Regions from separate parts of the Polaromonas sp. JS666 genome, predicted to be linked through region 2. Evidence: predicted binding sites of a transcription regulator. Region 2 holds the regulator's gene; each other region holds the start of a gene.

Region 1 (9,725 bases), 1.9 Mb from region 2:
CGGACCTGCACCGCGTGGGCGGCAAGTACAGCGACGAATGGCATCGCATTCACCTGAACAACCCGCGCGACCTGGTGCCGGAGTCCAACATGCCGGCCTACCCCTGGCTGGAACGGAATACGGTGGACGCCGCCGGTATGGCGCCGCGGATGCGGGCCCTGCGCAGCGTGGGTGTTCCCTACGCCGATGCGCAGATCGCCGAGGCGGCGCAGGACGTCAGGGACAAGACCGAAATGGATGCCCTGGTCGCCTATCTGCAGGTGCTGGGCCTGGCCCTGAAATAAGGAGCAATACAAATGGACGTCAACAGCCTGCGCATCGTGGCCACCCTGGCCTCGCTCGTCACCTTCCTGGGCATTGTCTGGTGGGCGTATTCACGGGGCAACCGCGAGCGTTTCGACGAAGCGGCGCGCCTGCCATTTGAACAAGACTGACTCCGGGAGTTTTTAGATGAGTGATTTCACCGGCAATTTCTGGTCGCTGTATGTGGCGGCGCTGACCCTGTTGGGTATCGTGGCCTGCCTGGTCCTGCTGTGGGTGACTGCGCGCAAGCGGATTGTCTCCAGCGCCGACAACACCACCGGCCATGTGTGGGACGGCGATTTGCGCGAAATGAACAACCCCATGCCGCGCTGGTGGGTGTGGCTGTTCGTGCTGACCATTGTGTTTTCCCTGGCGTACCTGGTGGCCTATCCCGGCCTGGGCGCTTATCAGGGTCAGCTCGGCTGGAGCACCCGGGGCGAGTACGCCGTCGAAGTAGAGCGCGCCAACAAGGAGCTTGGCCCCCTGTATTCTCAGTTCACCGCCAAGCCCACCGAGGAACTGGCCGGTGATGCCAATGCCATGGCGGTGGGCGAGCGCCTCTTTATGAACAACTGTGCCCAGTGCCACGGCTCCGACGCACGCGGCAGCAAGGGCTTTCCCAATCTGACCGACGCCGACTGGCTGCATGGCGGTACGCCGGACAAGATCACCGAAACGCTGACGCGCGGCCGGCAGGGCCAGATGCCGCCGATGGCGGCAGCGGTGGGCACGCCCGACGATGTGAAGAATCTCGCCAACTATGTGTTGAGCCTGTCGGGCAGCCCGCACGACTCCGTGCGCGGGGCCCTGGGCAAGAGCAAGTTCGGCGCCTGCGCCGCGTGCCACGGCGTGGATGGCAAGGGCAACCCGGCCCTGGGCGCGCCCAACCTCGCCGATGACGTCTGGCTGCACGGATGGGGCGAGCAGGCCATCATCAACATGATCAACAAGGGCAAGACCAGCGAGATGCCGGCCCAGCTCGGCAAGCTGACTGAAGCGCAGCTTCATGTGCTGACGGCTTACATCTGGGGCATGTCCAACAAGCCCCTTCCGGCCAAACCCTGAAGAGACCCTGAAAAGATCCTGAAGAGAAAGTTTCGCTTGCAATCTTCCACACGTCGCAAAGTCATACCCATCGTGCCCGAAGCGGCGCATGGGCAGACGGAGTCGCTGTACGAGGCGCAGAAGAAGGTCTATCCGCGCTCGGTCACGGGCCTGTTCGCTCGCTGGCGCGTGGCTTGCGTCATCCTGACCCAGCTGGTGTTCTACGGCCTGCCCTGGCTGGAGTGGGGCCAGCGGCAGGCGGTGCTGTTTGACCTGGGCGCGCGGCGCTTCTACATCTTCGGCTACGTCCTGTACCCGCAGGATTTCATCTACCTCACCGGGCTGCTGGTGGTCAGCGCACTCACGCTGTTCCTGTTCACCGCCGTCGCCGGACGCCTGTGGTGCGGCTTCGCCTGCCCCCAGACCGTGTACACCGAAATCTTCCTGTGGATAGAGCGCAAGGTCGAGGGCGACCGCACCCTGCGGATGCGGCTGGACGGCTCGCCGATGTCGCTGGAAAAACTGGTCAAGAAGTGGTTCAAGCACATCCTGTGGCTGGGGCTGGCGATGTGGACCGGTTTCACCTTCGTCGGTTATTTCGTGCCGGTCCGCGAGCTCGGAATGCAGTTCCTGCAAACCCGCATGAGCGGCTGGGAGGTGTTCTGGGTGTGCTTCTATGGCCTGGCCACTTACGGCAATGCCGGATTCCTGCGCGAGCAGGTGTGCAAGTACATGTGTCCCTATGCGCGCTTTCAGAGCGCCATGTTCGACCGCGACACCCTGATCGTCAGCTATGACGGCGGCCGGGGTGAACCGCGCGGTGCGCGTTCCCGCACGGCCGACCTCGCCGCCCTGTCGCTGGGTGCCTGCGTGGACTGCACCCTGTGCGTGCAGGTCTGCCCGACCGGCATCGACATCCGCAACGGCCTGCAGTACGAGTGCATCGGTTGCGCCGCCTGCATCGACGCCTGCGATGGCGTGATGGACAAGATGAACTACCCGCGCGGCCTGATTCGCTTCACCACCCAGAACGCGCTGGCCCAACACTGGAACCGGCTGCAGATGTGGCGGCAGGTCCTGCGTCCGCGCGTGCTCGTCTACGGCGCCATCCTGCTGGCCCTGTGCGTGGGCCTGCTGTGGAGCCTGGTCGCCCGCATGCCGCTCAAGGTCGACGTGGTGCGCGACCGCGCGGCGCTGTCACGCATCGTGGCTGGCGGCAAGCTGGAGAACGTGTACCGGCTGCAGATCATGAACGCCACCGAGCAGCCGCAGCACTACCGCATTGCCGCCGACGGACTTGACGGCCTGGCGCTGGCCTCGGATGCCGAGGTCGTGGTCGGCCCGGCAGAATCCCGCTGGGTCGCCGTGCGGCTGCAAATCCCCTACGGCTCGGCCACCCCCGGCTCGCACCCCATCCAGTTCAGCATCGGCGACATCGCGGGTGATGCCCATGTGAGCGAGAAGTCCGTGTTCCTTGTGCCCCGCTAGGAGATATTTCATGAACGACCTGCCCCAAGCCATTCCTCCTCCCTGGTGGAGGCACGGCCTTGTCTGGCTGGTGATCGCCGGCCCCGTGGCGGTGGTCGTTGCCGGCCTGGTCACGGTGTGGATCGCGGTGCGCAGCCCTGACCCGGTCGTCGCAGAGGACTACTACCGGCGCGGCGTGGAGATCAACAAGACCCTCGCCAGGGACAAGGCCCTGATGCCGGCCCTGCAGGGGCGCAACCATGCGGCCACGCCGCCGGCCCCGGCACCGCGATAGACCGGAATAAAAGGAGACATGCCATGTGGAGTCAGAAACTCATGCGGGTCGCCTGGCCCGCTTTCCTGTCGGCCTGCATTCTGGAGCTGCTGGTCTTCGCGGTGGTGGATCCGTTCGAGCTGCGCTGGGCCGGGGCGGCGCTGGGCTGGTCGCGCACCGGCGTCTATACGGCGAGCTTCTTCGTTTTCTGGGCAGTGGGGGCCGCATCGTGTGCCCTGACGGCGCTGCTGGGCATGCCGCCCGCCGAGGTCAACTGCTGCCCGCTGGCGTCGGGCGAGCGGCCCGACGGCTGCCCCCAGCAGTAGCTGCAGTAGCAGGTCGGCAGGCAGGGCGTGCTGCCCTGTCGCTGAGGAGCCGTGATATTCACCGGGTCACGGGGTTCAGGCGGGTGACGGCGGGCTGCTCTCAGGTAGCCGCACCACCAGCACGGGCACCGGTGCCAGGCGGACAATCTGCTCCGCGCCGCTGCCCATGAGCACGCGGCCCAGGCCGCGCCGGCCGTGGGTGCCTGCGACGATCAGGTCTGCGTTCCAGCGCTTGGCCGCATCGGCCACGGTCTCCGCCAGCCGCTCGCCGGGTTTGTCGAACAGCATGGAGTCGGCTTCCACGCCGGCCGATTGGGCAATGGCCAGGGCGCCGGCCAGGATCTTTTCGCCGGCTTCGCGCATGACGGTGGCCAGTTCCCCCGAGTAGCCAGAGGGGTCGTTGCCGGTGACGTAGGTCAGATCTTCCACCACATGGACCAGCCGCACCCGGCCGCCGAAGTCCCTGGCGAACTGCAATGCGGTGACCAGGGCCTTGTTGGAGGTTTCGCTACCGTCGACGGGCACGAGAATGCGTTTGTACATGGTGGGGCTCCTTTGCTGGTGATGGCCTGATGCCTGCAGTGTGGAGCGCTTGCCGTCGGGCCGGGTTGATGTCGATCAAGCGGGGAAATACTTTGTTGGCCGGATCGCCGCCGGGAGGCTGCGGGGTACTGTGCATGCGTTCAGCATCCTCTTTTCCTCCTGACGACAGCCCGGCGGCAGGAGGCTCGGCGGACATGAGTTGTAAGATCACCGTGTGTTCAACCAAACAACGCCGGGAAAAGCAAGCTCAACCAGCCGTGAGCGGGTCGGTGACGCCACCGTGTCCCTGCCGTCGGTGGCCGCCGCGCCCGAGTTGGCCCGTGCCGGCGGCGGAGCTGTCCAGCGTCCCGCAGGTGCAAGTGCAATGGACGCCACCGCCGCCCGGCTGGCGGGCCTGCTCGACTCGGCCATGGACGCCATCATTACGGTGGACGAAGAACAGCGCATCGTGCTGTACAACCGTGCGGCTGAGAGAATCTTCGGCTGGCCGAGCGCACAGGCGATGGGGGAACACCTGGAAAAGCTGATGCCGGAGCGCTTTCGCACCAGCCATGCCGGGCATATCCGCCGTTTTACCGCCACGGGCATCACGTCGAGGCGCATGGGCGACGGCACCGTGCTTTACGGGCAGCGCGCCAACGGTGAAGAATTCCCGATGGAGGCCTCCATCTCCCAACTGGACACGGCGGACGGCAAGCTGTTCACCGTGATCCTGCGCGATGTCAGCGAACGGGTGCGCGCCCAGGAAGAACTGAGCGCCTTCGCCGCTGCGGCCCACACCATTCGCGAAGGCGAGAAGACCCGCATTGCGCGGGAACTGCACGACGAGCTGGCCCAGTCGCTCACAGCCCTCAAGATGGACGCGATCTGGGTGCGCGACCAGCTGCCAGAGGGAGCGCAGGCGGCCGCAGCCAAGCTCGGTGACATGCTGGCTATGCTGGACACCACGGTCGCCGCCACCCGCCGCATCGCCTCGGACCTGCGCCCGCTGTTGCTGGACGACCTGGGCCTGGGGCCGGCTATCGAATGGCTGGCTCAAAATTTCAGCCAGCGCTCCGGCGTGGCCTGCACGCTCTCGGTGGATGACGAGGTGGAACTGCACGAGCCTTATGCCACCGCGGTGTTCCGCATCGTGCAGGAGTCGCTGGCCAATGTGGCCAAGCATGCCGAAGCCTCGCGTGTCGAAGTAAAAATCGAGCGGACGGTGGAGGCGGTCACCCTGCGTGTCGCCGATAACGGCCGGGGTTTTTCGCTGGCCGCACCGCGCAACCCCAACTCCCTGGGACTTCTGGGCTTGCGCGAGCGCGCACAGTTGCTCAAGGGGGCGGTCACCATTGACAGCCAGCCGGGGCAGGGAACCCGTATTGATGTGCGGATCCCGATACGGGAAGTGGGAGCTGCGGATTGATCAGGATCGTCATTGTGGATGACCACGCCATTGTGCGGGAAGGTCTCAAACGCATCATTTCCTCGGCCGACGACATGGAGGTGGCGGGCGAAGCCGCCAATGGCGCCGAGGCCATGCAGCGCGTGCGCGAACTGGCCTTCGACGTACTGATGCTGGACCTGTCCATGCCGGGGCGCAGCGGCATGGAGTTGATCAAGCTGGTCCGTGCTGAGAAGCCCAAGCTGCGCATCCTGGTGCTGAGCATGCACCAGGAGCTGCAGTACGCCGTGCGCGCCATCAAGTCCGGCGCCAGTGGCTACCTGACCAAGGAGAGCGCGCCGGCGCAGCTGGAGCAGGCCATCCGCAAGATCGCCGCCGGCGGTGCTTTCATCAGTGCCGAAGTCGCCGAGCAGCTGGCCCTGGGTGCCATGCCGGGCAGCGAGGTCGCCGCGCACGGAAGCCTGTCGGACCGTGAATTCGAAGTGTTCCGCCTGCTGGTCGCGGGGGTGTCGGTGACCGAGATTGCGGGTCGGCTCAACCTGTCGGTCAAGACCGTCAGCACGCACAAGGCCAACCTGATGCACAAGATGGGCCTGCATAACCAAAGCGAGTTGATCCGCTACGCGATGCGGCACGGCCTGACCGACCAGTTCGAGCCCTAGCCCGCTCGGAAAATTCCTAGGCGCACTGAGGCGCCGGCCGAGGCGATTTTAGGGACGCGCCGAGGGGCATTTTCCACCGGCGCCGATGGTCTGGCATTCGTGCCGCGGGCACAGTAGAGGCATGCTTCAGCGCCCCGCTTCCGCCATCAAAGTCTTCCTCGCCGAGGACTCCGCCATGATCCGCGAGCGGATTGCCGTTTTGCTGGGCGCGGCCGCCATTACCGTGGTGGGTGAGGCCGCCACGCCGCAGGCGTCGATCGACGGGATTCTTTCCGCGTGGCCCGATGTGGTGGTGCTGGATGTGCAGCTCGAGGGCGGCTCCGGCATGCAGGTCATGCGGGCCGTTCGCCTGGCGGCTCCCGGCATTGCCTTCGTCGTGTTCAGCAACAACTCGGCCCTGGCCTACCGCAAGCGCTATCTCGACGAGGGCGCCTACCGTTTCCTCGACAAGAGCACCGAATTCGACCAGCTCGCGCAGACCGTGGCGTCCGCGTCTGAGAGGGCTGTGCAATGAAACCAACCGACCCGCAGGAGAAATGCATGTCAGGCCTGACCCTTGAAACTCCCGTTTCCCCGATCCGCTTTGTATCCCGGCAGCCTTCCGCCCGGTCCGGGGCTGTCGCACCGCTGAAAGTTCTTTGCTCCAGTTGCCATCTGCGTGACTTGTGCCTGCCCTGCGGAATGACGGGCATCGATGTGGCCCGCCTGGACAGTTTGATGTTCGGCCGGCGCAAGGTCAGGACTGGGGAGGCCCTCTACCGCGAGGGTGACCGTTTCCAGTTCATTTACGCTGTGCGCAGCGGCACGTTCAAGTCCAGCCTCACGCTGGCGGATGGCCGCGAGCAGGTCAGCGCCTTCCACATGGCGGGTGAACTGATGGGTCTGGATGGGGTGGCCCACGGCACACACGCGAGCAGCGCCACGGCGCTGGAGGACACCGAAATCTGCGCCATTCCCTATGCGCATCTCACCGAGCTGGCGGCGGGCAATGCGGGCACGCAGAATCTGGTCAGCCGGCTGATGAGCCGTGAAATCGTGCGCGAGCACAGCCTCATGATGCTGCTGGGCAGCATGAATGCCGAGGAGCGCCTGGCGGCCTTCCTGCTGAACCTGTCGCAGCGGCTGAGGGCCCGCGGCTACGCGGCCAACGAGTTCCACCTGAGGATGTCCCGGGCCGAAATCGGCAGCTACCTGGGCATGAAGCTGGAGACCGTGAGCCGGACCTTTTCGGCTTTTCAGCAGAAACGCCTGCTGGAGGTCGACAAGCGCCACATCCGCATTACCGATCCGGACGGTCTGACGCGGTCGTTCGAGATGCATGTGCATTGAGTGCTTCGCAGGTCATTGAAGCGCGGGCGGTTGATGTGAATCAAAGCGCCGCCGGGGCAGGCCCGCTAAGCTGACACGCTTTGACCCACGACCCTGCCGCGGCCTGATGGGCGGGTGCCTGCCTGACCGTCCACTCATCCCTTCTGCGTCAATGCAGCCGTCGCCGGCGCCGGGCGGACCGGACGTCTGAATCTGGCCGATATCTCCTGTACGTCCTGCTGTCCTGCACTTTTTCCGCATCAACCACAACCTGCCGAAATTTCATGCCTGCTGATCTCACCGAAGTTATCCCGCACCGAAAAATCATCCGTTCCTGGCTTGCACCCATTGCCACCAAAAACACCGCGTATGCCCTGTTCCTGGTGGTGTCGGATCTCGTCCTGTTCGCGCTGGCGATCACGGCCACCGTGCTGTTGGACCAGCCAGTGCTGCAGGTGCTGGCGGCCATTCTGAGCGGCCTGGTCATCGGGCGTCTTTTCATCCTGGGCCACGACGCCTGCCACCAGAGCCTGACCCCGCACCGCAGGCTCAACCGGTGGCTGGGGCGTCTGGTGTTCATGCCGTCCCTCACGCCTTACAGCCTCTGGGACGTCGGCCACAACGTGGTCCATCATGGCTACACCAACCTCAAGGACTTCGACTTTGTGTGGCAACCGTATTCGATCGAAGCCTACCGGCGCATGCCCGCCTGGCGCAGGATGTGCGAGCGCATGTACCGAAGCGGCTGGGCACCGTGGCTTTACTACGGCGTTGAAATCTGGTGGAAGCGGATGTACTTCCCGTCCAGGGCGGTGATGCCCACACGCCGCGGCATTTTCACGGCCGACTGTCTGTTGGTCACGGCGGTGGCGGCCGCCTGGCTTGCCGCGCTTGTCTATGCGGCATCCGCTACCGGTCAATCGGTGGCGTGGCTGCTCGGTGTCGCGTTCTTGCTGCCGCTGATTGTGTGGAACGCCTTGATGGGCTTTGTCGTCTATGTCCATCACACGCATACCAGCGTTGCCTGGTACGAGCAAAAAAACGACTGGTCGGCGGCCAGCCCTTTTGTTTCGACCACGGTGCACCTGACATTCGGTGCAGGCATCGGCACCGCGCTGCATCACATCATGGAACACACGGCGCATCATGTCGACATGAGCCTGCCGCTGTATCGCCTCAAGAAAGCGCAGGCGCTGCTCGAGAAAAAACTGCCGGGCCGGATCGTGATCCAGCCGTTTTCATGGGCATGGTATTTCCAGACGGCCCGGCGCTGCAAGCTCTACGATTTCGAGCGGCAATGCTGGACAGACTTTGCCGGAAGGCGAACGAGTTAGGACAACCGCGCAATGCAGGCACCCCAATGAGTGCACCCCGCTGCGCTTTTGCGCAGCGGGGTGCGTGGCTGTCGCACCGCCAATGGCCGAAGCCGGGTGCTCAGGGTGCTTGTTTATTGAGCAGCAGGATAGGCATGCTCAAGGGCGCTGACCGATACGGCGGATCCCGTTGACACCGCTTCGGCCTTGACCTCTGCACGGGTCCTGGCGCTGTCAGGCTTGCTGTCGAAGGTCGGGTCCTGGAAGGTGCGGGCGATGTTCACGCTGTAGCCTGCGCGCTGTGCCTGCAGCAACTCGGCCTGAACGTCAGCACGTGTTTTGGTGCTGGCGGCGCTTACCTGCTCCAGGCGATCCAGCGGATAGGGGTCGCGGCCTTCAGCAAAGCTGCTGGCTGATCCAAACGTGGCAAGCGCGGCGATGGCAAGAGTGGCGGCAGAGACAAGATTCGATTTCATGATGAATTTCCTTGAGAATGTTTTTGAAATATCCGGTCGGACGGGCTGTCTGCCCGAGAGGCCTTCGTCGCTGAGTCGCTGTTAGGTTGGTGGCTCATCGATGTACTGAACCTTGTTCCGCATCGTCGATAGACAAGTGTGCTTTGGCAGAACATTCCGTTGTCAAAACTGGAACAATGAAAGCGCGAGATGCTGGAACTTTTTGACGCGCTAAAAGTTCTGCGTCGCTGCCTCATCAAGCGCAGCTACGTTGCAGCGACGTTGATTGCACATCGCGAAATCGGTCGATGCCGGATTCTCTGCAGAAAGGACGTGCCAGTCCCTCATGCCATATGGGGACTGATGGCCGGTCTTCCATACCGGCCGCGGCCGCGGGGCGATGGCCTTGTGTGCGCGGTAAAGGCTCAGCTCAGTCGTGCCGCGCGTCCATTTTCTTGATCACAGTTCGCGTGTACTCGGTCATGAATTCCAGAAACACGCTGGTTCTTGCCGGAATGAATTTGCGGCTGGGCAGCGCCGCGTACAGGGTGTTGGTGCCCGTGATCCAGGGCGACAGGATTCGTTTCAGCGCGCCGCTGTGGAGGTGGTTGGCCACCAGGTCGATCGACTGGCTGATGATGCC
Region 2 (9,725 bases):
GGTCAGGGTGCCGGTCTTGTCGATGATGAGCGTGTCGATCTTGCGCAGGTTCTCGATGGCCGCCGCATCGCGGAACAGCACGCCCCGCGTCGCGCCAAGACCCGTGGCCACCATGATGGACATCGGCGTGGCCAGACCCAGGGCGCACGGACAGGCGATGATCAACACCGCGACGGCGTTGATCAGGCCGAAGACCCAGCGCGGCTCGGGCCCGAACAGCCCCCAGCCGAAGAACGTCAGCAGTGCAACCGCCACCACGGAGACCACAAAATAGCCGGCCACCACGTCGGCCATGCGCTGCATCGGGGCTTTTGAGCGCTGGGCCTGCGCGACCAGCTGGACGATTTGCGCCAGCATGGTGGCCGCGCCCACCCGCTCAGACCGCATCACCATGGCCCCACTGGTGTTGAGCGTTGCGCCGATGACCTTGTCACCGACACGCTTGGTGACCGGCATCGGCTCGCCGGTAAGCATCGACTCGTCCACCGAACTGCCGCCTTCGACCACCACGCCATCGACAGGCACTTTCTCGCCGGGTCGAACGCGCAACATGTCGCCCACATGGACGTGATTCAAAGGCACATCCTCCTCGCTCCCGTCGGCCCGGATGCGCCGGGCGGTCTTGGGTGCCAGCCCGAGCAGGGACCTGATCGCGGCCGAGGTTTGCGAGCGGGCCTTGAGCTCCAGCACCTGGCCCAGCAACGTCAGCGAGATGATCACGGCAGCCGCTTCAAAATACACGGCGACCCGCCCCATGGACACGAACGAGGCCGGAAACACCTGGGGTGCGACGGTCGCGACCACGCTGTAGACGAAGGCGGCACCGGTGCCCAGGCCGATCAACGTCCACATGTTGGGGCTGCGATTCACCACCGACTGCCAGCCACGCTGGAAGAACGGCCAGCCGGCCCACAGCACGATAGGCAGGGACAGGACCAACTCGAGCCAGCTTTGCGTAGCCATGTCAAACCAGTTCAGCCTGTGGCCAAACATCGCCATCAGCGTCACGACCCCGGTCAGCGGCAGCGTCCACCAGAAGCGCCGCTGGAAATCGACCAGCTCCGCATTCTCGCCATCTTCGAGCTCGGGCAGCAGGGGTTCGAGCGTCATGCCGCACTTGGGGCAATTGCCGGGATGGTCCTGGCGTATCTCCGAATGCATCGGGCAGGTGTAAATCGTGCCGGCGGGCGCTGCCGACTCTGGCGCAAGCGCCGGCTCCGGGGTGACGAATCGCCCCGGGTCTGCACCGAACTTGTTCTTGCAATGCGCGCTGCAGAAGTAATAGCGCCGGCCTTCATGCTCGTGCCAATGCGCGGACCGTTCGGTAACAGGCATGCCGCAAACCGGGTCTTTCAGGGACGTTGATTCAGCGGCCCCAGCGCCATGCGCATGGGGCATGACGGGGTGCCCGCTGTCTGCCGTTTCAGGCTGCATGGGTTCTGGCGAACGTAAGGATGGCGTGTGAGGGTTCATGTCTATGCCTGAGCCTGAAATTCACGGCATTGCCTGCTGGTACTTCGACGCAGAGGTATCGGAACAAAATGAAAGTGATGGATTCGAGCCCAGGCCTAGGCGCAAACCGCAGACATAGCCGTAGCTATGGCGAGGATTTGCAACGACGGCATGGGTTCGAAGGCGCGCTTTCATGTTTCGATATTTCTGGGTCGGAGTACTAGCTATCCTGATCCAGAATCACCTTGCGTTTTTCGTATTCCTCCGCGCTGATTTCGCCGTTCGCCAGGCGGCGGCGCAACACCTCGTGGGGCGTCTCACGCGGTGGCTCCCGGTATCCGGGGGGGCTCCCCCGATCCCGGAAGACCAGGGCGATCACCACGGCAATCACCGCCGCAATCCAGAAAAACCACCACAGGGCGTGCATGCCCATCATGTAGCCGTAAGGGACGTAAGACATAGGGATCCTTTGGTTGCCACAGGCTAGCCTGCGCTTGAAACATGACCCCAGCGGGGGAGGAACCGGGGTGTGCGCCGGGCGTAGCGTTCATAGGCGTCGCCGAATTGCGCACGCATTTCCGCTTCTTCAGTGATCGCCAGACGCCCGTACATGGCGAGCAGAATCGGAAACATCACCAGCGTGAGCACGGTAGGCCACTGAAACAGAAAGCCCAGCATGATCAACACAAAGGCAAGGTACTGTGGATGTCGGATCCGCGCGTACGGGCCGGTGGTCGCCAGTGCGCCGCTACGCTGGGCGTGGTAGAGCACGTTCCACGCGCTGGACAGCAGCCAGAAGCCGCCGCCGAGGAAGACATAGCTGGCGATGTGCAGCGGTCCGAAGTGCGGATCACCTTTGGCGCCCAGCAGCGTCGACCACAGGTGACCGGTGTCATGGGACAGGATGTCCAGCCCCGGATACCGGGTCTGGAGCCACCCCGACAGCAAGTAAAGGGTCAGCGGGAATCCGTACATCTCGACAAACAGGGCCACGATGAAGGCGGAGAATGCCCCGAAGCTTCGCCAGTCGCGCGCCGTGGCCGGCTTGAAGAAGCTGAAGGCAAACAGGATGAAGACGGCCGAGTTGAGGATGACCAGCAGCCACAGCCCGTAGGCCGGTTGATCGTGGCTCATGATGGTTCTCCCGGGTCTGGCTGATCCGGCCGGCCTGGCCTTCCCGGCCCGGCTCCGGGCCGGTGATCGCCATGGTGATGGCCATGCCCGTGATGCATGAAGAGGTGCATCAGCGGGCAGGCCAGCAGCAGCAAATACGGCAGCGCCCCGAACACGTGGGCACGGTGTTCTCTGAGCAGGAAATACGCGGCAATGGCGCCCAGCACGAGCAGGCCGAGGGCGTAGCGCGAACGCCAGAAGCCCCCGGGCTCAACGTCATGCCGGTCAAGGTTCTGGTCGTGGTTCATTTGTTTCTCCGGAAATGCAAGGCGATCAACGCGTCAGGCGGTTGAGCACCCAGGCGAAGAATGCCCCGGCAAGCAGGGCCCACGCGCCGAGCACGAAAAGCACCACCAGGAATCCGGCCCAGGCGAATGGCCGCTGTTGCACCAGCGGGCTGAAGTCCATGCCGTGGAACAGGTTGTTCATGAGCCCCAGGAACGGGCCGGGTGCCAGCGCCCAGGCCAGTGCGCACAGGGCATAAAACACCCCGACGGTGATGGCCAGCGCAATGCCCGTGCGAAGGGGCGGCAGGGTTGTCGGGTTCATCATGAGAGCGCCTTCATTTGGTAGCCGGTGGGGGCTGGCGATCCATCATCATCTGCATCATGGACTGCATCATGTCCATGCGCTTTTCCATCATCTGCTGGCGCTCGTTCATGGTGCCCGTCATGGGTTTGCCGCCCTGCATGCCGCCCATGGGGCCCATGCCTGGGCCGCCCATCATGTTCATCATCGCCATGCCATCCTGCATGGTTTTCATGTGCTCGGCCATCAGCGCATTGCGCTCTTCCGGCGTCTTGGCGTTGGCCATTTTTTCGCGCATCTCGCGCATGACTTTCATCTGGCGGTCCATGGCGGCCATGCGATCGGCACTGGCTGGCCCGGGGGCAGGACCTGCCTGCCCGGCCGGAGGCTGGCCAGCCGCGACAACAATCGGGTGATGCTGCGCGTGTTCCGCGGCGGTTTGGGCCCAGGAGCCCATGGCGGCTGCAGCCAGGGCGATGCCCAGTACGGTTTGATGAAGAGATGACATGGTTAACTCCAATCGTGAAAGTCAAGGTGAACAAGCAACAGCCCCGGGTGGCGACAGGCCGGCCCGGCTCAATCTCATGTGTCTGCGCCCTCCCCGGTGGACAGCTCATACCCGGGCAACTGGGCCTGCAGCGACTGCACCTGGCGCTCCAGCGCCTCAATGCGATTGAGGTAACCGAAGAGCAGCGCCACGGTAAACAGGTCCAGGTCGAAGTCCAGTCGCAGCCTGCCGACGCTGCGCAGCGGCATGACGTATTCGGCGCTGAAGAGGCGCTCCGCCCGGTGCTGCTCCAGCGGCTGCAGCGCGCCGTATTCCACCAGTTCGTCAAGTTCGGCCGCGCTCAGACCGCAGGCCCGGGACAAGTCGGAGACGGTCACGGTTTCGCGGGCGTCCAGCCAGGTGTATTCAAGCGGCTGTGGTTTCATGTCGGTTCTCCTTGACCACGACGGCGTGGGTTGAAGTGCGAGGTGCGCGCCAGTTCCTGGAACAGCTCGCGCTCCCGCCCGGTCAGGGTGGCGGGCACGTCAACATGCGTGACGGCATACAGATGACCGCGCCCGCTGCGGCCGTTGGCCAGGCCGCGCCCGCGCAGGCGCAGCTTGCGCCCCGAGCGCGTGCCCGGCGGCACCGTGAGCATCACCGGCTCGTCCAGCGTGGGCACTTCCACGTCAGCGCCCAGCGCCGCCTCCCACGGCGCAAGCGCCAGATCGAAGTACAGGTCGTGGTGGTCGGCGCGAAACACCGGATGCGGTACCAGCGTAATGTGCAAATAGATATCGCCGTCGGCGCCGCCATGGCTGCCCTTGCCACCCTTGCCGCGCAAGCGCAGCTTCTGGCCTTCACTCACCCCCGGCGGAATGGTGACTTCCAGGGTACGCGAGCCGCCCGCCTCGTGCGCCAGATCCAGGTTGAGCCGGGTGCCCCGGTGCGCCTCTTCCAGGCTGATGCGCACGACCGTCTCATAGTCGCGCCCATGCATGGGCACCGGGCCGTGCCGCGAACCACGGTGCCCGCGGCCCAGCGCGGCCAGCAGGTCGGCCAGGTCGATGTCCTCGAACGACTGCCCGTCCGAGGCGTACTCATGGCTCCACTGCGGTGGCGGCGCAAACTCTTCACCGGCCGGGCGGCGACCGAGCTCGTCGTACGCGGCGCGCTTCTCGGGGTCCTTCAGCGTCGCGTAGGCCTCGGCCACCTCCTTGAACCGGGCTTCGGTATCGGGCGCCTTGGAGACGTCCGGGTGGTGCTGGCGCGCCAGCTTGCGGTAGGCCTTCTTGATCTGTTCGGTGTCGGCGTCCCGTGGCACACCCAGCGCGGCGTAATAGTCCTTGTATTTCATACCGATGCAGCCTTCAGTGCAGGTGCATCTCGAAGACCCGCGTCAGGCCGTCCAGGTTGACGATGCGGATGTGGCGCTTGTCGACTTCAAGCAAACCCTGCTGCTGGAAGGCCGAGAATGTGCGGCTGACGGTTTCCAGTTTCATGCCCAGGTAGCTACCGATTTCGGCGCGCGTCATCCTCAGGTGAAATTCGCTGGCCGAGTAGCCGCGGGCCTTCAGGCGCTGCGACAGGTTCAGCAGAAACGCCGCCAGCCGTTCCTCGGCGTTCATGCTGCCCAGCAACAGCATCAGGCTGTGTTCCCGGATGATCTCGCGGCTCATCAGGCGACTGACCATGTTCTGCATGCTGGCGTTGCCGGTGGCCAGCCGGGTCAGTTGCGCATAGGGAATGACGCAGACCTCGGTATCCTCCAGCGCCGTAGCGGTGCTGGCATGCTTGCCATAGGCCACGCCGTCCAGGCCAATCAGCTCACCGGCCATGTGGAAGCCACTGATCTGCTCGCGGCCGTCGGCCAGCATCAGGCTGGACTTGAAGGTGCCGCTGCGCACGGCATACATGAATTGAAAGTGGTCGCCCTCGTCAAAGAGCGTCTGGCCGGCCTTGACCTTGCGACGCCCGAACGTCAGGCTGTCCAGGCACTCCACGTCGCCGTCTGTCATGCCGCAGGGCAGGCACAGATCGCACAGGTGGCAGCTGGAGCAGGGTGTCCCCAAAGGCGCGACCTGCGCATCCCCCATGGCCTGTCGAATCGGAATGACCCGCAGGTCGCTGGCGGGTGTTTCCTGCGTACGCTCTTGTGTGCGCTCCTGTGTGCGTATGAGTGTGGCGGTTGACATGATTTTCCCCTTGATGAGACGGCCGTCAATGCGCAGGGTGTTGCGATGCTCTCGCAACAGCCTGGGCAAGTTGATCGGATTCGGTGCTTTTGTCGAGGAAGCGGGCAGCGCCCTCCCGCAGGTAGCGCTTGCGGTAGGCCGGGCCCGCGTTGTTGCTGAAGACGACGAAAGCGATTTCGGGCGCGGCCTGACGCACGGCGCGCAATACCTGCAGGCCCGAACCACCGTCCAGCTGGACGTCGAGCACCACCACATCGGGCGCCGTGGCCAGAATGCCGTCGATTGATCCCTGCGGCGTCTCAGCCTGACCGACGATGGTCATCTCATTGACGCCGAGCATCGCGGCCACACGACTGCGGATCAGGGCCGAGTCGTCGGCCAGAAAAACCCTGACGGGAACTTGGAGATCAGACATACAGCCACTATGCGCGCGCGCCTATCGTTGCGATATCGGTGATAGCTGAATCCACCCCTCGGAATAATCCGGATCAGCGGCATCCACAGCACCGAGACCGCCTAGGAATCGTCCGAGTGCCAAGCACGCTTTCCCCAAATCCGGGTTCCCAGAGTGGCCATCCGGAACCCTGTGACCCAAGGGCGGGTTGCGCTGGCGGTCAGTGCGCCATCAGCACCGGCAGGGTCATGGACTGCAAAACCGCCCGCGAGGTGCCGCCCAGCAGCCACTCGCGCGCCCGGCTATGGCCGTAGCAGCCCATCACCAGCAGGTCGGCTTCCAGGTCGAAGGCGCTTGACAACAGCAACTCGCCCAGCCTTTCCGGCTCATCCCCCTGGCGGTGCCAGGTCGCCTCAACGCCATGGCGCTTCAAATAGCCAGCCAGATCCAGCGAAACGCCACCGACGACAGGCTCATCGGCTGACCAGTTGACCACATGAACACGCTGCGCACTCTGCAGCAGGGGCATGGCTGCGGTGACAGCACGCGCCGCCTCGCGCGTCGTCTTCCAGGCAATCACCACCGTCTCGCCGACCGTCGGCGGCACCACGGCGTAGGGCAGGATCAGGGCCGGCCTGCCGCTGATCGCCATCGCGGTTTCCGCGAAATCGGGCGGCACGTCCGAGGACTCGATATCCGAAGGGTCGTGCTGGCCCAACACCAGCAGGTCGGCATACAGCGCCTGCTGGGCGAAGGCACCCGTCACAGGGTAGTCGATCACTTCGCCCCAGGAGACCGGTACGCCGGTCGAGGCCAGCGCACGATCGAAGGTGGCGCGCGCCCCGGCCAGCCGCTCGTCGTCAAGCTCGCGCAAGGTGACGGCGACACCGGGGCCGATGGTGGGCGCAAATGGCGGCATCACGAAGCTGGGTGTGACCGCATAGAGCGCGGCCACCGCGGCACCGTGCCGCCGCGCAAGCTGGCGTGCGAACTCCAGGCGAGGCGCAGCGCGCCGTGATGCATCAAAGTGAACCAGTATTTGCATCAGGGAGGATTTCATGGAAGCACTCCATCGAGAGATTGCAGTCCGTCTACGTTAATCCGCCGGGCTCCCCCACCCCTTGACAATCATCAACCCAATCTCATCTGGCCGGGAGACAGGGGCCGCCTTGCTGCAGCGCACAAAACATCCGGAGAGCACAAATCCGTGGAGGCCCTGGACAGGCTCAAAGAGACTTTGCGCCACGAACGGCGATGGCCCGTGACGCGCATCGGGCAGCCGTCGCCCACCACCATCCATCTCCCTTCCTTTACCTTCCTTTACCTTCCTTTACCTTCCTTTACCTTCCTCTACCTCCCTCGATCTCCATCTCGTAGCCGGAAATACCACCCCGCAGATTTCAGTTGCCAGTCTCCCGCCCCCGCCTGGCGGGCAACCACCTATTGGAACTTCACAATTACTCCAACTGATCGGTCAGGCCATGTTTGAGTGCATAGCGGATCAGCTCGCTCTGGTTGTGCAAGCCCATCTTGTGCATCAGGTTGACCTTGTGCGTGCTGACCGTTTTGACCGAGAGATGGAGCTGGGCCGCGATATCGGTCAGGGTCATGCCGTCGACCACCAGGCGAAACACCTCGAATTCGCGGTTGGACAGACAGTCGTGCCTGGGCGCCTCGCTGCCCGGCATGGCACCCAGAGCCAGTTGCTCGGCCACTTCCGCGCTGATGAAGGCGCCGCCGGCGGCGATCTTGCGGATGGCCTCCTCCAGTTGCGCGGGGGCGCTCTCCTTGGTCAGGTAACCGCTGGCGCCGGACTTGATGGCGCGCACGGCGTACTGCAGCTCCTGGTGCATGCTCAGCACCAGGATGCGCAGCTTGGGCTTCTCGGCACGGACCAGCTTGATCAACTCCATGCCGCTGCGCCCCGGCATGGACAGGTCCAGCATCAGCACGTCGAAGGCCAGTTCGCGCACCCGCTGCATGGCCTCGGCGCCATTGGCGGCTTCGCCCGCCACCTCCATGTCGTCGGCCGAGGAAATGATGCGTTTGAGACCTTCGCGCACGATCGCGTGGTCATCCACAATGACGATCCTGATCAATGAACTGCTCCCCGGGTTGCCGCCACCGTCAAAGTCACCACCATCGCAAACACCACGGAGCGCAGCGGCAAGGCGCGTCCGTTGGCAACGGTTGGCTGGAGACAAAGGCACGGTTGTTTCCTTCGGCGTGATGGCCTGATCTTACCGTCAGGGTGCCACGCGGCGGCATCGCGCTGCCGTTCCACATGCATTTGACGTGGATCCAGCCGAGGCCGAGACCCTCCACCAAGCTTCAGGTGATTTCAGCAGAAAAGAGAAAACTGCACCAACCCATTCCTGTCGCTACCGATGGTTCCGCGCTCCCGAAAAAAGCCGTGCTTCACTCTTCATGGCAGCTTCGGCAGGACGAAAGCGCGCTGGAGAGCATGTTTTTCAACAAGGGCTGGATGCGGGAAGCCAGCGCCGCGTCGTAGGCAAAGGGCGGCACTTCTTGCATGTACAGGCGCTGGCACATCTCCAGCTGCACGGCGTGCACATCGCTGGACGGCTGGCCATAGTGGCGCGTGATGTAGCCGCCCTTGAAGCGGCCGTTGACGGCTGTCGTGATGCCGGAAAGCGCAGCGCAGGCCTGCGCGACCGATGCGGTAATGGCTTCATGGGCGCTGGCGCCGTCGGCCGTTCCGATGTTGAGGTCGGGCAGCGTGCCATCAAACAGCCAGGGAATCTGCGAGCGGATGCTGTGCGCGTCCCACAGCAACGCATAGCCGTGCCGGGCCTTGAGACGCGCCAGCTCGGCGGCCAGGGCCGCATGGTAGGGCTGCCAATAGGCCTCGCGCCGCCTTGCGCGCTCATCCGGGGTGGGCTCGCAACCGGGCTGGTAGAGCGGCGCACCCGAGAAAAACCGGGTGGGGCAAAGTTCGGTATTGGACGCACCGGGGTACATCGGGGCGTCATCCGGCGGGCGGTTGAGGTCAATCACATAGCGTGAATAGTGCGGCGTCAACACGCTGGCGCCGATTTCCGGCAGGAAGCTGTAAAGCGTCTGCAGGTGCCAGTCGGTGTCTTCCACTTTCAGCGCCTCGGGCATGTAGGCCGCCTGCAGCTCCGGCGGAATGGCCGTGCCGATGTGCGGCATGCTCACCAACAGGGGAACCGTGCCGCGCCGCAAGGTATAGGCCGGGTTCTGCTCTTCCTGCCCGCCCTGATTCATCTCGCTCATCCCGCTGACTCCATTCATCTGATTCACTCCATTCATCTCACTGACTCCATTGATCATTGATACTGACAAGGTCACTCGCCCCGCTCATTTCACTGCTTCCTCAAATACAGTTTGACGCCGCGGCGGCGGTCTCATGCCTGGAACTTTCCGGCAAAGCTGTAGCGCGAACCGGGGTACACCAGCCGTGCCACGCTGGCAATGTGGGCGCCGCTCACGGTGCGGCGCATCATCGCCAGAC
Region 3 (9,725 bases), 1.9 Mb from region 2:
ACGTGGCCATGCCATAAAACGACAGGGCGACGATCAGGAAGCGCAGGACCGGGTCGTCGCGCAGCTTGTGCCAGGCGCCGGACAGCGTCATGATGCCGTTGATCATGCCGCCCCAGCTGGGCGCCAGCAGGATCAGCGAGAACACCATGCCGACCGACTGCGTCCAGTCTGGCAGCGCCGTGTAGTGCAGGTGATGCGGGCCGGCCCACATGTAGGTGAAGATCAGCGCCCAGAAGTGGACGATGGACAGGCGGTAGCTGTACACCGGCCGCTCGGCCTGCTTCGGAACGAAGTAGTACATCATTCCCAGGAAGCCGGCGGTGAGAAAGAAGCCCACCGCGTTGTGGCCATACCACCACTGGATCATGGCGTCCTGCACACCGGCATAGGCCGAGTAGGACTTCATCCAGCCGGCGGGCACGGCCGCGCTGTTGACGAGGTGCAGAACGGCCACCGCCAGAATGAAGGAGCCGTAAAACCAGTTGGCCACATAGATGTGGCGAACCTTGCGCATACCGATGGTGCCGAAGAAAACGATGGCATAGGACACCCAGACCAGCGTGATCAGGATGTCGATGGGCCACTCCAGCTCGGCGTATTCCTTGCCCGAGGTATAGCCCAAGGGCAGGCTGACGGCGGCCGCGACGATGACGGCCTGCCAGCCCCAGAACGTGAACGCGGCCAGCTTGCCGGCGAACAGCGGGACATGGCAGGTGCGCTGCACCACGTAGTAACTGCTGCCGATCAGCGCACAACCGCCGAAGGCAAAGATCACGGCATTGGTGTGCAGCGGCCTGAGCCGGCCGTAGCTGAGCCAGGGAATGCCGAAGTTGAGTTCAGGCCAGGCCAGCTGGGCGGCAATGAACACGCCTACCAGCATGCCCACCACCCCCCAGACCACGGCCATCAGCGAGAACTGCCGCACGACCGTGTCGTTGTACTGGGCAGCGGAAGTTGGTTGATCGTTCATGGAGCACCTTTTTCTGGACGCTCCAAGTGTCCCCGCCGGGGGTGAAGGCCGAATTGATGAAAATCAATCCGATCGCAAAATGCGCTCGGCCTCCTGGTCGAGCGCCTCGAACTGGCCACGCCAGACAGCCCAGCCCAGCGCGCCGAGTATGAGCAACGCCAGCACGACCGACAGCGGAATCAGCAGGAAGAGGATGTCCATTCAAGCGGCTCCGGGAATACGCGCCAGCCGTGCCGAATTCAGCACCACCAGCAATGAACTGGCCGCCATGCCCAACCCGGCCAGCCAGGGTGGCATGAATCCGAGCACGGCCAGCGGCACGCAGACCGCGTTGTAGACGGCGGCCCACAGCAGGTTTTGCCGCACGACGGTCCGCGTGCGGCGCGCCTGCAGCAGCAAGGCAGGCACATCGGACAGCCGGCTGCCCAGCACCACGAAGTCGGACTTCGCCTGTGCCAGCGGCACGGCGTGCCCCATGGCCACCGACAGGTCTGCGCAGGCCAGCACCGGCCCGTCGTTCATGCCGTCGCCCACCATCGCAACGCGCCGGCCGCGCAGTTGCAGGGAGCGCACATGCGCCAGCTTGTCCTCCGGTGTGCGCTGACCGTAGGCCTCATCGATACCAGCGCGGGCGGCCAGCCGCAACACGGCACCACCCTGGTCGCCCGAGAGAAGCAGCACCCGCAGGCCCATCGCCTGCAGCCTGCCGACCGCAGGCCTGGCATCGGGCCGCAACGCCTCCTCAAATTCGAAGCTGGCCAGCCAGCCCCGCTCGTCGGCCAGGTGCACCTGCGGGCCATGGGCCGGCGTATCCTGCAGCGGCGCGCCGCAAAATGCGGCCGAACCCAGCCGCAACACGCGCCCTGCCGCACCCCCGGCGATCTGGCCCTGCAGTCCATGGCCGGCTATCTCCGTGATGTTCTCCGCGCCTGGTACTGCGCCAGCAACGGCCTGCACAATCGCGCGAGACACCGGGTGGTGCGAATGCTGCGCCAGCGCGGCCGCAAGATGCAGGGCCTGTGTCGGGTCTGTGCCCGGGCGGACCCGGCGCATGAGCACCGCCATACGGTCCTCGGTCAGCGTGCCGGTCTTGTCGAACACCACCGTGTCCACCGATGCGCCGGACTCCAGCGCCTGCAGGCGGCGCACCAGCACGCCGCGGCGCGCCAGCGCGCCTGCCGCGGCCAGCGTGGCGGCCGGCGTGGCCAGCGACAGCGCGCAGGGGCAGGTGACGATGAGGACGGCAACCGCCACGCTGATGGCATGCGCCGGATCCACCGGCCACCACCACAACGCCGCAGCGGCGCTGGCCAGCAGCACCCCCAGCAGGAAGGGGTTGGCAATGCGATCGGCAACCTGGGCCAGCCGCGGCTTTTGCACCGAGGCCTGCTCCATCAGCGCCACGATGCTGGCATACCGCGTCTCAGCACCCACGCGCTCCACCCGCACCAGCAGCAGGCCCGAGAGGTTGTGGCTGCCGGCGATCACCGCGCCACCGGCGCACCGCTGCAGCGGCGTGGATTCACCCGTCAGCAGGGCTTCGTCCACCCGGCTGTCGCCCGCAGTCACCGTGCCGTCGGCGGGAATGACTTCGCCCGGCAGCACACGGATCAGATCGCCCACGACGAGGCGCCGCAGGGCCACGCGCTCATACTGGCCGTCGGCCCCTTGCCGCTCCACACTGTCGGGCAGCCTGCGCATCAGCGCCTCCAGCGAGCCGGCCGTGCGGTCACGCAGGCGCTGCTCCAGCAGGCGGCCGGACAACAGGAAGAACACGAACATGGTCAACGAGTCGTACCAGACCTCGGCACCCCACGGCCCGGAAGCATCGAAGGTGGCGGCCGTGCTGGCACCAAAGGTGATGAGGATGCCCAGCGCCACCGGCACATCCATGCCGATGCGCCGGCCGCGCAGGTCACGCAGCGCCGTGGCAAAGAACGGCCAGCAGGAAAACAGCACGACCGGCAACGTCAGCACCCAGGAGGCCCAGCGCAGCAGCGCCTGCACATCCGGCGTGATCTCGCCGGGGCCGGCCACGTAGGCGGGCACGGCATACATCATCACCTGCATCATGCAAAAGCCCGCGACCAGCCAGCGCCAGAGCATCAGGCGCTGGGCCTGCAGCCGCGGCGCGGCCAGCAGCATGTCGCCCGCCGGCAGCGCCGTGTAGCCGGCCCGCTGCAGCGCGGCCATCCAGGCCGAGGGGCGGGTGCGCCCGGGCCGCCACACGAGGCGCGCCATCGCGGTCGCCCCATTGACCTGTACGCCGTCGACGTCCGGCAACTGGCCGAGTGCTTCCTCCACCGTGAGCGAGCAGGCAGCGCAGTGCATGCCGTCAATCGCGAGGTACGTCTCCCACCAGCCATCGCGCCCGGCCACGGGCCGGCTGAAGCCCTCCCATTCGGCGCGCTCGTCCAGCGCAGCCCAGGCGGCATTGATCGGGGCAACAGGCTCTGTGCCCAGGGCAAGGGTGGCAGTTTGCATGGGGCAAGGTTAACCAGCGCATCGAACCGTCCCGTTGATCTGGATCAATCCGGAACCGGACCCGTGCGCCTAAGCTGAAGGCGCTACCCAAAAAAAAGGAGAAGAACATGTACCAACGCATTCTTGTCGCAACCGATGGTTCCCCCCTCTCGAAAAAGGCCGTCCGCAGCGCGATCGGGCTGGCCACCGCGCTTGACGCCGAGCTCGTGGCGCTCAATGTCGTGCCACGCTATCCCATGAGCTATTTCGAGGGCAACGTGTCGATCTCGCTCCAGGAGGTCGGCCGCATCGAGAAGCAATGGGCCACCGAGGGCCAGGCCATGGTTGATGCGGTGCAGCAGGCCGCGCAGGCCGAAGGGCTCCGGGCCAAGGCCGTCGTCACGCGCTCCAACCTGGTGGCCGAGGCCATCATGGCCGCCGCCAGAAAACACAAGTGCGACCTGATCGTCATGGCCTCGCACGGCCGCAAGGGCATCAAGCGCGTGCTGCTGGGCAGCGAAACGCAGCATGTACTGGCGCACAGCACCACGCCCGTGTTAGTGTTGCGTTGAATTTGGTCCACCTGGAGGAGAAAAAAAATGAAAGTCCTGTTCGCCGCTGATGGCAGCAAATACACCAAGAAGGCCCTGGCCTTCCTCGTTACCCATGAAAGCCTGACCGGCCCCTCCGACGAGGTGGTCGTGCTCAATGTGCAGGCGCCGGTGCCGGGCCGCGTCAAGACCATGGTCGGCGCGGCCACGGTCAGCGCCTACCACAAGGACGAAGCGCTGAAGGTGCTGGATCCGATCGAGCGCTTCCTCAAGCGCCACAAGCTGCAGTACCGTGTGACCTGGACCATCGGATCGCCGGCGGCCGAAGTGGTACGCGCAGCGCAGCGCGAGAAGGCACACATGATCGTCATGGGCACCCACGGCCACGGCCTGATCGGCCGCGCCGTCATGGGCAGCGTGGCCCAGCGCGTGGTCACCGAAGCCGACATACCGGTGCTGCTGGTCAAGTAGACCGTTCAGCAATTGCCGCGATGCCGGCGGCTTGCTGATCTTGCCGATTCGTTTGAAGGGTCACCCTGCAGCAAAACAACGCTCGAAGTTCATTCGCGTGTTGAAGCGTTGCGGTGACGCCGTAGCGGGAATCCAGGATATCTTCAAGGGTCAAACGTGAAAGAGTTTCGCCTCTTCGCCCTCAAGCCCTAAGCGGTTGATCCGCCTGAGCCCAATCAAAGACTTGGGCTCCAACCTGCAGCCAGTCGTCCCAGTGTGCAGATGTCTTCATGCGCTCAATCTGTTTTGGAATACTGATGATGTCGCAATAGTCGAGAAACCGTTGAAGAACTAATGGGCCGATGCCTGGAACGATTCTGCAATCGCAAGGATGACTTGCACACTCATCGCCGCAGACCCTATCTTCAACGTCGCACTCGTTAACAACCTTGGACCAGAAACTTCTACGCTCTAAATTTGACTCGCGCGGTGAAGCTATCGAACCTGAAGTTCCTTGCTTCATGTCCATGTATTTCAAGATGTCTGGCCGCTTCGCTGCTGCAGAGGCAATTTCACCCAGCGGTTCAAACAAGCTAGCGTTCTCATTCGATGCCATGATCGAGTCGTACACCAGGTTGAACGGAAGCAGATTTTCCATTTCCCTAGAGGGCAGATCGAAGTGCATGCAAATCCAAGTTGCAGCGGCGGATTCGGCTGCGCATTCCCGACTTATGTGGCCGGGGCCCGCAGTGGGATGATCTCTGTCAGAGTCGGTAACCGCACAAGTGAATTTCTCGCGGGCGCTCAAAGTTTCTTGAAAGCAGTTCAATATTTCCGAGCCGCCTCCGTTGTGCGACATCAATGCCACTTCAAACGCGGAAAAATCGTTGGTCTTTCTATAGTGCAGCGCTGCATACTTCAACGCCGCGACATCTCTCGTGTTCTCAGCGAGAACCTCTGCCCGGAGCATCGGAACACCAGTCATGCGTTGAATTGGAGCGTGCCAGTTACCTTGATCGTCTCTGAACACTTGACTGCCTGAAGCTTCAATGATCAGCTTGGTACGAACAGATTGACGAACAGAACCTTTCACTGCGGAGTTAGAGCGAGCTCGTCTAACGGCTGCCTTTGCAGGCCCACTTAAATCTTGCTTAAGAAGCCAGGACAAAGTCCCGTTTGAGCCGTAAAGCACATGCCGTCCGTGAAACGACGCATCGGCAACCGCCTGCAACACAGAGCATGTAAGCAAATCAGGCTGAGGAAATGCCTCTGGTAACGAGTCAGAAAGTTCAATCCACATCACTCGATCTCCGGTTCAAAAAAACCGTAGGGCCAGTTTTGTAGCACCCCCTCAGCTGAAAAACTTGAGATTCTGACTTTGGTTGACGGTGAAGGTCCGCCGCTGGACTCGAAAAGAATGATTGAAACATCCTCTGCAGCTAGCCGCCCACTCTCCACAAGTTGACCAAGCCTGTTGACCAAGTGTTGACTGTGCGTTTCAACCAGGATCGATGGGGTTCTTGGTGATCGTGGGTTGGTTGCGCCGATAGTGCCCGCAAATACGTCGGCCAGTCTGGCCTGCGAATCAGGGTGTAGGTGCAGTTCAGGCTGCTCAAGAACAACCATCGAGGTCAACTGAGTCCAGCTCCCAGGCCGGGTTGTAGCCCAAAGCTGAGCGGCTATGGGCAGTACCTGAGAAATACCGAAACCCATGTCCGCAATATTGAATGGCTTGGGATCATTTTTCCCTTGGGCCATCACCATAACTTGATCACCTTGACGCTTAGGGAAGGCATCAACGTCGAGAAAAATTCTCACCCAGCTCCGAAAGTTCTTCAAGTCCGCTTCGCTAAGACTGTCGAGGAACATGGGAAGATTGCTGCCGTCCGCTTCGATCTCCGAGACGGAAAGGTCCAGCTTGCGGTAGTAGCGCTCGGCTGTCGCCCGCAATGGCTTTAGGTACCGAACTCCTTGAAAATAAGATCGCAGCGCGGCGTCTACTTGCCGGAATATTTCATCTGTGTGAGATACCAACAACGCGTGATGTAGCTGTGCAGCAATACTTTTTGTATTGCCTGACTGTGCAACCGCTCTCCAGCTGGGCGGCCCCGGAATTTCTACTAAAGCCTTTTCAATTTCCTCAACTGTACCCACTGGCACACGATTAGCGATTTTTCTGCATGTCACAGCGCTCGTATTCGAATGCACATGACGTCGGATGACTTGGGTAGGAAGGTCTTCCCAATGGTTTGCGGACTGTACCCAAGAGGCTGTACCCTTTGGGTCTTTTTGGTACAAATAAAAATAAATGAGAGGAAGAATGTCGCCTTGGAAAGTGACGGTGCCATGATCCTTTGTGATTGGGTCATACCTCTTACCGTTCACGAAAAACGGCGTGTTCATTGAGACTTCCTTACTCGGATCGATCGAGATTTCACCACCAAGCAACTTCACAGTCACATTCTTCGCGTGGCCGGTCTGCTGGGTGTCCTCCACCAGGGTGATCGATACCTCTGCCAAGGTCTTTCCGCGGCGTTGATGCCAAGGCACCGTGCCTTTTTTGGTCGGTCGCTCCACGTCAATGTGAAAAGTAAACCCGATCTCTTTTTCACCCTCGGTAACTGAGCGCTCCAAGGACCCGAAGTCCACTAGGTCGCCGAACCATAGAACGGGGGACTTTTTCTTCCGCTCAGAACTCTGGCGGAACAATGGAAAGATTCTGGCGAAGGTGCTTTTGCCAACACTGTTCCGTCCTAGCAGCACTGTGATCGGTGCAATACGCACTGCGGGCACGCAGCGCAGGCTTCGCAGATTCTTAACGCCTAAATGGCTTAACCCTCCCATACGATTCCCCTTTTTTCGCCATGTTACAGGATGTCACCGGGAAATATTGATGCGTGGATCCACTAGGTTGGTGCCAAATTCAAGGGCGCCACTGGCGGGGCGATGAATGAAGGCTGCGTGTGTGCAATCGGTTGTGACGGTTAGTGGGAGGGGTAAAAGCTCGCTACGACACTCCGCCCACTGGACTTACCCCCCACGTCTACCCCCACAAGATGCGAGCTTTGAAGACGCTATACCAATCCGCGTGAGACACAAAAAAGCCCCAAGTCATTGCTGGACTTGAGGCTCTGAATCACAGGAAAACGTCCTGAGACATTTGAGCGATGGCTGGGGCTGGATCGAAAACCACCTCGGAGGCCGCACCACCGCTAGTTCTCTCCCGCCGTCCGCCTCTAGGGGTACACCAAACTAGCGATTTCGCGGCATCAATGCGGCCGCAGCGTGATTCTGCCAGTGGCTGCAGATTTGAACAGCTCCAGATATTGCTCGCATTGACTGCGTTACGCCCAATTTTCTCTCTGCGGCTGGGACGCATCAACGGTGCTCTACCGGGAGGAACTGATAGTGCCGAAGCCGATGTCCGCTTCCGACCCAAGCAGACATCCTGAGCTAGCCGCTGGTAAGCACTGTGTCCCCGGCGGATGTGGAAATGCTCGCACGAACGTGAGGTGTCGAGGCCGGGGCGGAATCGCTGCTGGATCCATTGCTGCGGGCCCAAGAGACTGGCGCCCCCTCATTCCTAACTCGGAATGATGCTGATTTGCTATCGGCCTATGCTGAGAATGTCTGCTCACATACCGCATCGGCGAAGCTCACCACACGCCAAGTGGGTCTTTGCCGGGTCCACGGAAATGTGCAAAGTCCTTCACCAACAGGTCCACAAGGGCGTGGATCTTCGCCGGCAGTTGATTCATCGTCTGAACGACGACGTAGATGTCTGCCGAGGGTGATGTCGAGGCGCTGCGCGCGCGGCGTATCGCGGGGGCCTACCTGGATGCTTTCGCGCACGAGCGCCTGGCGGAAGATTCGCCGCTGTGGGCGCTTTCGAATGTGATCGTCACACCCCACAGCGCCGGCTTTTCCGACGGCAACGAGGAGCGCGCGGAGCCCTTGGTGAATCTGGCAGGCGGTGCCGTGGCGCGGCCCTGAGCTCGCGGCTACCGTGCGGGCGGCACTGTGCCGCGCTGCCCCGCGCGCATGGCCGCGCGTTCGAGTTCGCCGTTGCCGCGGACTTGCTCCGTAAAGGCCCGCAGGTAAGGCATGCCGGCGTCGCGGCCCTTGGGGATGGCCGGCGCGAGATGCTCCGTGCCCCAGCGGCCCTCCAGCACGCGCGCACCTGGCACCCGCTCCGCCAGCTCGAACAGAATGCCCTTGTTGGTCGCGTACGCATCGACCTCTTGGGCCTGAAGCGCCGCACGCGCGGCATCCAGCGTCGGGAAGCTACGCAGCCTGGCCTGCGTCAGGCGGGCGCCGAGCACCCGCTCGGAGGAGCTGCCCTGGCTGACGCCGACTGTGACACCTGGCTGGTCCAGCCGCTCGACCGCCGTGACGCGCGACGTGGACGGCACCAGCACGCCGAGTTCGAGGTCCACGAGTGTCGGCGCGAAATCCACCATGCGCGCACGTTCAGCCGTGGCGTTGGTGATCGTGAAATCCGCATCGCCGCGCTGCAGCGCAGCCAAAGCCTCCGCCAGGCGCGGGTAGACGGCGATTTGCACGGGCACGCCGAGCCTGACTGCCAGCGAGCGGCCGAGATCGACGCTGACACCCCGCATGCTCGCTGGCGGCGCCTGTTCGACCAGGGACGTGGGACTGCCCGGATAAACCGCAACACGCAGCGTACCGGTGGGCGCAAGCGCTGCGCGCGCCGCCGCCGTGGGCTCGGTCGGCGCTGGCACTGCTGCGCAGCCGCTGAGGGACACTGCAACGGCGAGCACAGCTGCCAGCAGGCGCCGACGGGAGGGATCCTCGCGGCGCTTCGAGAAAGAAGGCATGGTGAAACTCCGCATCGCTCAGTCCGGCTTGATCTGCGCTTCGCGGATCAGCCTGGCGTAGCGCGCGCTTTCGTCCTGCAACAGCTTCGTGAACTGCGCCGGCGAACCGGGCAGCACTTCACCGCCCGCTGAAGAGAGCCGCTGGCGGACGTCATCGGAGGCGAGCGCCTTCTGGACTTCCGCATGCAGCCGCGTGGCAATCGGCTGTGGCAGGCCGGCGGGTGCGATGACGCCGTACCAGACCGAAGCTTCGAAGCCCGGAAAGCCGGATTCCGCCACCGTCGGCACCTCCGGGAAAATGCCAGCGCGTTGCGGCGTCATGACGGCCAGCACGCGCAGCTTGCCGCTGCGCACATGCGGCTGCACCTCCAGCGCGTTGACTGCGACGGCCTGCACATGGCCGCCCAGCACGTCAGTAATCGCCTGCGAGCCGCCCTTGTAGGGCACGTGCGT

What was found. Region 2 encodes FNR, which switches genes on or off when oxygen is low (the NO sensors DNR and NnrR bind a similar motif). Its sites were predicted from a motif close to TTGATNNNNATCAA; they were not measured.
Region 1: a site for FNR is predicted at 4,023-4,036, ahead of BPRO_RS21480 (universal stress protein). Genes of this name have one in related genera too.
Region 3: a site for FNR is predicted at 3,489-3,502, ahead of BPRO_RS21530 (universal stress protein). Genes of this name have one in related genera too.

Annotation. Positions count from the first base shown of each region.
Region 1 covers NC_007948.1:4,527,153-4,536,877, reverse strand. Annotated here, with positions in the region: gene ccoO (cytochrome-c oxidase, cbb3-type subunit II) at 1-284, shown strand, start outside; gene BPRO_RS21505 (CcoQ/FixQ family Cbb3-type cytochrome c oxidase assembly chaperone) at 297-434, shown strand; gene ccoP (cytochrome-c oxidase, cbb3-type subunit III) at 451-1,368, shown strand; gene ccoG (cytochrome c oxidase accessory protein CcoG) at 1,405-2,835, shown strand; gene BPRO_RS21490 (FixH family protein) at 2,846-3,109, shown strand; gene BPRO_RS21485 (hypothetical protein) at 3,133-3,414, shown strand; gene BPRO_RS21480 (universal stress protein) at 3,490-3,957, opposite strand; gene BPRO_RS21475 (PAS domain-containing sensor histidine kinase) at 4,172-5,365, shown strand; gene BPRO_RS21470 (response regulator) at 5,362-6,006, shown strand; gene BPRO_RS21465 (response regulator) at 6,128-6,520, shown strand; gene BPRO_RS21460 (helix-turn-helix domain-containing protein) at 6,547-7,335, shown strand; gene BPRO_RS21455 (fatty acid desaturase) at 7,599-8,648, shown strand; gene BPRO_RS21450 (DUF4148 domain-containing protein) at 8,762-9,103, opposite strand; gene BPRO_RS21445 (LysR family transcriptional regulator) at 9,513-9,725, opposite strand, start outside.
Region 2 covers NC_007948.1:1,208,644-1,218,368, reverse strand. Annotated here, with positions in the region: gene BPRO_RS05820 (heavy metal translocating P-type ATPase) at 1-1,335, opposite strand, end outside; gene BPRO_RS05815 (SHOCT domain-containing protein) at 1,673-1,912, opposite strand; gene BPRO_RS05810 (methyltransferase family protein) at 1,936-2,586, opposite strand; gene BPRO_RS28435 (DUF2933 domain-containing protein) at 2,583-2,873, opposite strand; gene BPRO_RS05800 (DUF5676 family membrane protein) at 2,899-3,177, opposite strand; gene BPRO_RS05795 (hypothetical protein) at 3,188-3,661, opposite strand; gene BPRO_RS05790 (chaperone modulator CbpM) at 3,736-4,086, opposite strand; gene BPRO_RS05785 (DnaJ C-terminal domain-containing protein) at 4,083-4,997, opposite strand; gene fnr (fumarate/nitrate reduction transcriptional regulator Fnr) at 5,011-5,835, opposite strand; gene BPRO_RS05775 (response regulator) at 5,861-6,250, opposite strand; gene BPRO_RS05770 (universal stress protein) at 6,450-7,289, opposite strand; gene BPRO_RS05765 (response regulator) at 7,687-8,328, opposite strand; gene hutG (N-formylglutamate deformylase) at 8,648-9,487, opposite strand; gene hutC (histidine utilization repressor) at 9,619-9,725, opposite strand, start outside.
Region 3 covers NC_007948.1:4,537,719-4,547,443, forward strand. Annotated here, with positions in the region: gene ccoN (cytochrome-c oxidase, cbb3-type subunit I) at 1-970, opposite strand, end outside; gene ccoS (cbb3-type cytochrome oxidase assembly protein CcoS) at 1,034-1,171, opposite strand; gene BPRO_RS21525 (heavy metal translocating P-type ATPase) at 1,172-3,454, opposite strand; gene BPRO_RS21530 (universal stress protein) at 3,562-4,005, shown strand; gene BPRO_RS21535 (universal stress protein) at 4,033-4,455, shown strand; gene BPRO_RS21540 (hypothetical protein) at 4,637-5,734, opposite strand; gene BPRO_RS28095 (AAA family ATPase) at 5,734-7,068, opposite strand; gene BPRO_RS21550 (NAD(P)-dependent oxidoreductase) at 8,212-8,427, shown strand; gene BPRO_RS21555 (transporter substrate-binding domain-containing protein) at 8,436-9,272, opposite strand; gene BPRO_RS21560 (Bug family tripartite tricarboxylate transporter substrate binding protein) at 9,291-9,725, opposite strand, start outside.